DNA from 3 places in the Chryseobacterium indologenes genome. Region 3 is predicted to be linked to each of the others. Evidence: riboswitches for the same ligand, from Rfam matches in the RefSeq annotation. Region 3 holds a riboswitch; each other region holds the start of a gene.
The links. Region 3 has a riboswitch for S-adenosylmethionine ahead of DYR29_RS14285 (TonB-dependent receptor plug domain-containing protein). Riboswitches for the same ligand answer to the same signal wherever they lie in the genome.

Region 1 (3,286 bases), 790 kb from region 3:
TCCATAGCTTCAGCGATATAAAGATAATGTTCAAAAAATTTGATCGCCATATCTTCGTACACCTGATAATACTGGGCTAGCTCCATTGCAATACGCATCATATTCAGTGCATACATTGCCATCCAGCTTGTTCCGTCTGCCTGCTCAAGATGCTGACCGTCCTTTAATTCCATATTCCGGTCAAAAGCACCAATATTATCGAGACCAAGAAAGCCTCCTCCAAAAATATTTTTTCCGTTTTTATCCTTTCTGTTCACCCACCAAGTAAAATTCAGCAGTAACTTTTGAAATACTTTTTCTAAAAATAATAAATCCGGCTTCCCATTATTCTTTTCATCAATTTTAAAAACACGGAAGCAGGACCATGCATGTACTGGTGGATTTACATCACTCATATTCCATTCATAGGCAGGAAGCTGTCCGTTGGGATGCATATACCATTCTTTCGTAAGCAATAAAAGCTGTCCTTTGGCAAATTCTGCATCAATAATAGAAAAAGGAACACAGTGGAATGCCAGATCCCAGGTAGCATACCATGGATACTCCCATTTATCAGGCATAGAAATAATATCCTTATTGTGAAGATGATTCCATTCCGTATTTCTTACGTATTCACTGAAATTTCTCGGCGCTTCAAAGTTCGGATCACCTTTCAGCCATTTTCCGATATTGTAGTGATAGAACTGCTTATTCCAAAGAAGTCCTGCAAAAGCCTGTCGCTGAACATTTCTCTCATCTTCATTTACCGTATCATTCTGAATTTCCTGATAAAACTCTTCCGCTTCAGCCTGTCGGGTATTAAAAATTTCATCAAAGTTTTCAAAAGGGTCATCATTTTCCTCAGGACTTAATCTGAATTCAAAAATTTTAGATTCTCCTGCACCCACTATTTCATCAATCAGAAAAGATGCTTTTGTTCCTCTTTTTTCAGGGTTTACAGTATCTCCCTGATGAATAATAAAATCATTGATGCCATCTTTGAAATAAGTATTCTCTGTTTTAGGAGTTCCGTAAAGCTTAGAGGTATTTGTCTCGTTATCACAGAATACACTTTGTGCATTTGTGTTTCGCGAATAGACTTTTTTGATCGAAATGCTGTCGTGTCCTATATTGATACTTCCGTCATGAGAAGCATTCAGCTCTGCCTTATAAGTGTTATACCCCCATTTCCAATTATTTCTGAACCATGCAGTAGGTGCTACGACAATAGGTGCATCATGCTGGCTTCGGTTGCAGACGGTTACTCTGGCCAGTATATCATTGTGATCAGCTTTACAGTATTCAATGAAAATATCAAAATATTCATCATTATAAAAAATTCCGGTATCGAAAATCTCATATTCCGGTTCCTTTTTACTGCGTCTTCCATTTTCAGCAAGAAGTTCATCATAAGGAAACTCGTTGATCGGGTATTTATACACCATTTTCATATAGCTGTGAGTGGGTGTATTATCCAGATAATAAAAGATTTCTTTGATGTCTTCACCATGATTTCCCTGAGGGTTACTCAATCCGAAGAACCGTTCTTTTACCATTTTATCTTTTCTGTTCCAAAATGAAAAAGCAAAACAGAATAACTGTTTTACATCAGAAATTCCGGCGATGCCTTCCTCACCCCAGCGGTACGCATAACTTTCAGCGTTATTATGATTGGTAAAATCCCAGGCATTCCCGTTTGAGCTGTAATCCTCACGTACATTTCCCCACTGCCGGTTACTTACATACGGGCCCCAGTTTTTCCATTTGGTATCTTGTAATCTTTCTTTTTCGGCGCTCATATCTCATCATTTTTCCATACGAAGTTAGTTTTTTTGAAAAATAATTCCAATTTTTTTCATCTGAACAATTATTAATATGCTCTTGAAATACTTGTATTTAAGGGCTTTTTAAAATATTAAAATAATTTTTTTTTGAAATTAAAAGAAAAGAACTACCTTTGCACCATTCGTTCATTTAAATATTGAAAATGTTATCAAGAAAGGTTGAGGGATTAGACCCTATGAAACCTTAGCAACCCTTTGCGCAAGCAAAGAAGGTGCTACGTTCTACCAAAGTATTTTGGACAGATAACTTACTGAAGTTCTTTTCAGCCATTTCCTGTGGCATTTTCAATTGTATTTGTATAAAAATATAATAGAATTGAAAACAGAACTAAACTATATTAATCTTTCGTATCAAACCAATTCCCAAAAGGAATACCATATCCCGTTAAGCTATCAGCTTTTTGGGAAAGATCTGTTTACAGCACCCATCATTTTAATCAATCATGCACTTACCGGAAACTCAGAGGTATCCGGAGAAAAAGGCTGGTGGAAACAGTTGGTGGGAGAAAATCAGATTGTTGATACTGATCAATACACTGTTCTGTGTTTCAATATACCCGGAAACGGCTATGACGATTTTTTAATTGAAGACTATGAAGATTTTACCCCTTCAGATATCGCAGCGATATTTTTGAAAGGGCTTGAAGCTTTACATATCAAAAACCTATATGCCATTATTGGAGGCTCTCTGGGAGGAGGAATTGCCTGGGAAATGCTTGCCAAGCAGCCGGATCTCGCAGAAATATTTATTCCTATAGCCTGTGATTACAGGACACACGACTGGCTTCATGCACAATGTCTGGTTCAGAAATTTTTATTGAATGATAAAGACGAACCGCTACAGAAAGCAAGAATTCATGCTATGTTGTGTTACAGAACGCCACAGTCGCTCAATGACAGATTTCAAAACCAATATAACCAGGAAAAACAACGTCTGGAATCAGAAGACTGGTTGGTTTATCATGGTAATGCGCTAAACGAAAGGTTTAGTTTAAAAGCATACAAACTGATGAATCATCTCTTGATGAATATAAATGCTGATGAAACAGCACTAGAGAACATACAGGCACGAATGCACATGATCTCCGTAGATACAGACTTATTCTTCCCGGCTTCTGAAATCCGAATGTGTTTTGAAAACTTAAAAGAGAAAAATAAGAATGTTTCTTATCACGAGATCCAATCTATACACGGGCATGATGCCTTCCTAATGGAATATCAACAATTAAATAATATCATTAAAAACATTTTACAGAAGTAATGAAAAATGCTAACGAAATAAAATTTTTGAAGAACAGATCAATCGTCAAATTTGAAGGAGAAGATTTCCTGGGAGAAATCGGGATTGACGGACGAATTTTTAAAGCGCTTACTTTAGCGCGTATCAGTGTGGGAGTAATCTCTCAGCAAGCCATAGAAAACGGAATTTCTATTCTGGTTCAGGAAATTGATGCCGAAAAAGC
Region 2 (3,286 bases), 640 kb from region 3:
AACAACGGAGTATTCAACTATGAAGGTGGATGTTATGCTAAAGTTATCGACTTATCAGAAGAAAAAGAACCGGATATCTTCGCTGCCATCAAGAGAGATGCACTTCTTGAAAACGTTGTTGTGAACAATGGACTAGCAGATTATACAGACGGATCAATCACAGAAAATACAAGAGTTTCTTATCCAATTTATCATATCAACAAAATTGTATTGCCATCTAAGGCTGGTCATGCGAAGAAGATCGTTTATCTTTCTGCAGATGCATTTGGAGTACTTCCTCCGGTTTCAATCTTGAATGAAGATCAGGCTCAATACCACTTCCTTTGCGGTTATACATCAAAATTAGCAGGAACGGAAAGAGGAATTACTGAACCTCAGCCATCTTTCTCTCCGGCATTTGGTGAAGCATTCCTTACATTACACCCAACAATGTATTCTAAAACATTGATCGGTAAAATGCAGGAGCACGGAGCTAAAGCTTATTTAGTAAATACAGGCTGGAATGGTACTGGAAAGAGAATTTCTCTGAAAGATACAAGAGCAATTATTGATGCAATCATTGACGGTTCTATCGATAATGCTCCTAAAACTCAGGTTCCAATCATGAACCTTGAGATTCCAACTGAGTTACCAAACGTTTCTACAGGTATTTTAGATCCTAGAGATACCTATGAGAGTGCTTCAGAATGGGAAGAAAAAGCAAAAGATCTTGCATCAAGATATATCAAAAATTTTGAGCAGTACTGTGATACTGAAGAAGGTAAGAAATTAGTTGCTTCAGGACCTCAATTGCAGGAACAAACTATCTAATAGTTATTAATAGCATACAAAAAAGCCTCATCATTGATGAGGCTTTTTTATTTTTTATATCTGCTGTGCAATCTATAGGAAGAATATAAGCCGAAAAATTACTTCAAGCTTAATAAAGCCAACCTATACCCATCCATCCCAAAACCAGATAAAACTGCATCCGTATTTGCTGCCGTTACAGACTTCTGCCTGAATTCCTCTCTTTTGTAGATATTGCTGATGTGAACTTCAAGCTTTGGTTTTCTAATGTTTTTCAAGCAGTCAGCTATTGCATAAGAATAATGGGTAAAAGCTCCCGGATTAATTATTACAGCATCAAAATCGTCTTCCTGAAGTCTGTTAATAAGTTCCCCTTCAATATTTGACTGGTAATATTTTAATTCATGAGATTGAAACTCGGATTTTAAAATTTCCAAATAGCTTTCCATAGAAACATTTCCATAGATTTCAGGTTCTCTAGTGCCTAACAGGTTGAGATTAGGTCCGTTTATAATCAAAACTTTCATACTATAAATTTAGAAACTTTTTTTAATTAATGATCAGAAATTTCAGCATAGATTGACTTTTATTGAATTGAATTATTAATAATGATATTTGTCATGTTTGATAAAATGATAATAACTACAACTCCTTGCAGTAATGGGTTTTATTAAAATCTTATGTTAATTTTTGAAAAATTATCATGAAAAAATAATAAGTCTACTTGTTTTGTAGACTAAAAGTTTTTAGCTTTGCAACCATATTTCGATCGGCTTATAAAGAAAGATGGAGGGAACTGACCCTATGAAATCTTGACAACCTACCCATTGGGCAAGGTGTTACGTTCAGCCTTTTAAGGAAAAATAAGCAATTGGTTAATCGTATTTATCGATGCCCTTTGCTGACTTTTCTGCAAAGGGCAAAATTTTAATATATGATAAATAAAATTGATTATGATTAGCAAAAACCTATTCTCTGCTAAAGCCTGGATTCCTCCGGTTGCTGCATTTTTTCTTGGAGTTACCGGTGTACATGCACAGAATTCCAAGCCGAAAAAGGATAGCCTTCATGAAAAAGAAATTGATGAAGTTGTAGTCGTAGCCTATGGAAAAGCTAAAAGAAACAGCTATACCGGTTCCGTTGCTACAATTTCAAGTGATAAGATCAATAACAGACCTGTAACCAATATAACCAAGGCATTGGAAGGGCAGGTTGCCGGGATTCAGACAACGAGTGCATCGGGACAGCCTGGTGCGGTTTCTACCATCCGGATCAGGGGGATTGGTTCAATAAGTGCTTCCAGCGATCCGTTATATGTGGTAGACGGAATTCCTTTTGACGGAAATATTAACTCTATAAGCCCAAGTGATATTGAATCCATCAGTGTTTTGAAAGATGCTACAGCGAGTGCGTTGTATGGGTCAAGAGGAGCAAACGGGATTATCATCATTACCACAAAATCAGGTAAAAAAGGAGAAGCAAAAGTTAATTTTAATATCAGTCAGGGATTTTCCGGAAGAGCTGTAAAAGATTACGAACAGGTAAGTACAGACCAATACTTTCAATTATACTGGGAAGCCTTGAGAAACGGATACCAGTCTGGAAAAGTATCTTCTCAGCAGGCTGCGCAAATGGCAACAGACAACCTTGTCTCTACTCTTGGGATCAATCCATATGGAACAGCATATCCGAAACCTGTAGGAACAGATGGGAAATTATTACCCGGTGCATCACCACTTTGGAATGATGACTGGAGAGATATTCTGCAGAGAGTGGCTTCAAGAAATCAGGTAGATCTTGATATCAGCGGAGGAAGTGAAAAAAGTAATTATTTCTTTTCATTGGGATATCTGGATGATAAAGGGATGGCGATTGAATCAGGATTTAAAAGATACAATACCAGATTAAAGATCAATTCTGAAGTAAAAAAATGGCTGAATGTTGGGGTAAACTTAAGTTACACAAACAGCATTCAACAAGCGCCGACTTCTTCAGATTCTAAGGCCAGCAATATCATCAATGCTGCTAGATTTATTCCTTCATTTTATCCTTATTATGAAAGAAATGAAGACGGAAGCTATATTTTAGGGGCAGACGGTAACCCGATTTATGATTTTGGAAAGTACAGACCTACCAATGCACTTCAGAATCAGAATGCAGCTGCAACATTGCCATTAGATAAAAACGAAAATAAAGAAGATAACTTCTCAGGAAAAGGATTCATGGAATTCACTTTCTTACCGGAGTTGAAATTCAAAACGAGTTTTTCTGTTGATTTGGTGAATTATAACGGACATTATTATTCAAATCCGTTGCTGGGACAAGGCGCTGAGATTGGAGGTTCAGTAACGAAAACCAATACCAGAACACTTTCTTATACAACCAGCAATATTCTGACATACGATAAGAAATTTGGGAAGCACCACGTAAATGCTCTGGCAGGACATGAATTCTATAAATACGATTATCAAACTATTTCAGGAACAAGAAGTCAGTT
Region 3 (3,286 bases):
CAGAATGAATCATAGCCTTCATGGTTTTACCAATATGCGCGCTGTAGGGTATGGAGAAAGCCATGATGAAGAAAGGCTGATGTTTAAAAACCTTGCTTACGGAGCTGTTAATGGAAGTTATGATGTTAAAAATCTTAATACTGCTCTTGAAAGAATGAAGACTTTCGGAGCGACTTTCTTTACCATTCCCGGCCCGAAAATGATCTGGCAGTTTGGGGAATTAGGATATGAGTTCAGTATCAACAGATGTGCGGATGGTACCATCAACAACGGGTGCAGAACCGATGAAAAGCCTGTTGCATTCACTTTAAACTATGATACAAACGTAAACAGAAAAGCCGTGTATGATACATGGGCTAAAATAATTACGATCAGAAATACCCATCAGATTTTTAAAACTAAAACGTACAGTATAGAATCCAATAACCTGACTAATGATCCAAATGGATTGATTACGAGAATTTATCTGTATGATCAGGCTATAACAACCGGAATAAAAAATGTAGTGGTATTGGCTAATTATGATACCTCTGCAAAAAATGTTGTTCCTTACTTTCCTTACACAGGGCAATGGCAGAATCTGATGGATGATAATATCCTGAATGTAGCTTCTACCACAACTCCGATAACTTTACAGCCGGGAGAGTTCAGAATTTTCGGAAATTATGCAGGTACTCTGTCAACAACAGATCCAAACGCTGTACATAAATTATCGCTTCAGATTGCGGATAATCCGATACAAAACGGAGTCGCAAAATTAATTTTTAATAAAGCGAAAAACGGAGAAATTTTGATTTTTGATATGACCGGTAAAAAGCTGGATTCATTCAAGCTAAATAAAGAAAACGGAACTTATGAAATGAAAGTCAGCTATCCTGCAGGAACTTATCTGGTTCAGCTGAAATCGGAAACAGGAACTGCCATTCAAAAGATGATGATCAAATAAAAATAAACTATGAAGTTGTTTAGACTTATAAAAATGTTGAATATATTAAAACCATTAAGAAGGATTTAAGAAATAAAGTGTAGTTAAGATGAATCATTCTGATTTTTAAGCTTAAAGCGAAGCTTATCTTAATACTCTTATCGTCTTAATATCATCTTAATGTTTCAAAAATAAAACTTTACACAAGTTCTATAAAATAATAAAGCAGATTTGCAGTACAGCAGATCTGCTTTTTTGTATATTTAAAAAATTAGTCTACTTTTGCAGTAGATTTATCAAGAAAGGTGGAGGGATTTGGCCCAAAGAAACCTTAGCAACCTGCATGATTCCAGAAGTGTAAAGGTGCTAATTCCAACCCTGAGGGGGAGATAAGTGAAGTCAATATTCTTATATGAATTCCATTTCTTGAAGTCTTGTATATCTGCGGAAATATCCGTCAGACTGTTATTATTAATTGGCAAGAACAAAAATGAAAAAATTAAGTACAGCGGTATTATTGCTTGGGGCCGTTTTGGCTGCTGCTCAGGAAAACGAGGAAAAAGGAAAACAAATCGAAGATATTATCATCGTTGGAAACCGTAATGTCAAAAGAACAAAACTGGAAACACCGGTTCCTGTAGATGTTATCAATATTGACAAAATCCAAAGGAGTTCTCCGCAAATGACGGCTCAGGATCTTCTGAATTATGTGATCCCATCCTTTAATGCAGTGAGGCAGTCTGCTTCTGATGGTACAGAACATATTGATCCTGTAACTTTAAGAGGAATGGGTCCCGACCAGGTTCTCGTATTGCTTAACGGGAAAAGAAGACATACAACCTCTTTGGTCAACTATCAGAATACCGTGGGAAACGGTTCTGTAGGAACAGATCTGAGCACAATTCCTGTCATTGCTATTGACAGAATAGAAGTGTTAAGAGACGGTGCAGCAGCACAATACGGGTCTGATGCCATTGCAGGAGTAATCAATATTATTCTTAAAAAAAATGCAGGAGCTTCAGCAAGCCTTACTTACGGATTGACCGGGAGAAATGATGGAGACACTTACCAGGCGGGAGTCAATTACGGAACTTCATTAGGAAAAAAAGACGGGTATATCAACCTTTCCCTGCAGTTAAGCCACAGAGGAAAAACTACTAGAACTCAAAATCACGATTTAGATATTTTCGGAGATAATTTCGCTTATGAATTTGCAGGTGACGCTGAAGCCGTAAAAGCTGCCAGAGCTGCGGATGATGCAGAAATTGAAAAAAGAGGATTAACCCGTGATGATTTCAATTTTCAGATCGGAGATGCCCAAATTAGACAGGGACAGTTGTTTTTCAATTCAGAATACCCTTTTAATGATAATTTTAAAGTATATTCTTTCGGAGGCTTTAGTATTAAAGAAGGAAAAGGCTTTGGTTTCAGAAGACTGCCGAGCGAAAAGTCTAATGTAGTTTCATCCATTTATCCGAATGGTTTTCAGGCCACTCTTGGATCTCAGGTATATGATATTTCCTATGCTGTAGGTGCAAAATATAATGTCAATGACTGGCTGTTTGACATAAGTAATACATTCGGCAGCAATACCTTCAATTATAACGTAAGCAATACCAATAATGCTTCCCTGGGAGCAAAATCTCCAACCCGGTTTTATGCAGGAGCCCATAGCTTCCTTCAGAATACTGTTAATCTTGATGTTTCAAAAAATATAAAACAATTCAATATTGCTTTCGGGGGAGAATTCAGATTTGAACAATACCAGATCAAAGCTGGGGATGAAGCTTCTTATACCCAATATGACATCAATGGAAATGTTGCCACTGAAGGATCGACAGTGCTTGGTGCAGGTGGTTCTCAATCCTTTATCGGATTTTCTCCAAACAATGCCTTGAAAAAAGACAGACATTCAACGGCCGTGTATGCGGATGTTTCGTATGATTTAGATAAAAAACTGAATATTGATGCGGCTGCCAGATTTGAAAATTATTCAGATTTCGGAAATACCTTGAATGGAAAGCTTGCCGTCCGATATGAGTTCGTAAAAAATTATGCAATAAGAGCAGCGGTTGGAACGGGGTTCAGAGCGCCTTCGCTTCAGCAGCAGTATTTCAATAACTCATACGCGGATATCTCTACTTCCGGCTCAAAGATTGTTACCAAAGGAATATTCAGTAACGATAGTGAAGCTGCCAGAATTCTTGGATTTGATAAGCTCAAACAGGAAACTTCTATCAATGCGAGTGCTGGATTTACGCTGAAACCTTTAAACAACTTGACGATCACCATAGATGGATACTGGATTAAAGTGAAAGACAGAATTGTGGTTACCAGCAATATTACAGATTCAAGGTTAGA

Region 1: another riboswitch for S-adenosylmethionine. It lies ahead of DYR29_RS17950 (alpha/beta fold hydrolase); the one in region 3 lies ahead of DYR29_RS14285 (TonB-dependent receptor plug domain-containing protein).
Region 2: another riboswitch for S-adenosylmethionine. It lies ahead of DYR29_RS17185 (SusC/RagA family TonB-linked outer membrane protein); the one in region 3 lies ahead of DYR29_RS14285 (TonB-dependent receptor plug domain-containing protein).

What each region holds. Positions count from the first base shown of each region.
Region 1 covers NZ_CP074372.1:3,961,918-3,965,203, forward strand. Annotated here, with positions in the region: gene DYR29_RS17945 (MGH1-like glycoside hydrolase domain-containing protein) at 1-1,778, opposite strand, end outside; SAM riboswitch class I at 1,967-2,073, shown strand; gene DYR29_RS17950 (alpha/beta fold hydrolase) at 2,140-3,084, shown strand; gene DYR29_RS17955 (ACT domain-containing protein) at 3,084-3,286, shown strand, end outside.
Region 2 covers NZ_CP074372.1:3,805,427-3,808,712, forward strand. Annotated here, with positions in the region: gene pckA (phosphoenolpyruvate carboxykinase (ATP)) at 1-810, shown strand, start outside; gene DYR29_RS17180 (type II 3-dehydroquinate dehydratase) at 909-1,316, opposite strand; SAM riboswitch class I at 1,561-1,659, shown strand; gene DYR29_RS17185 (SusC/RagA family TonB-linked outer membrane protein) at 1,743-3,286, shown strand, end outside.
Region 3 covers NZ_CP074372.1:3,168,678-3,171,963, reverse strand. Annotated here, with positions in the region: gene DYR29_RS14290 (alpha-amylase family glycosyl hydrolase) at 1-946, shown strand, start outside; SAM riboswitch class I at 1,216-1,321, shown strand; gene DYR29_RS14285 (TonB-dependent receptor plug domain-containing protein) at 1,416-3,286, shown strand, end outside.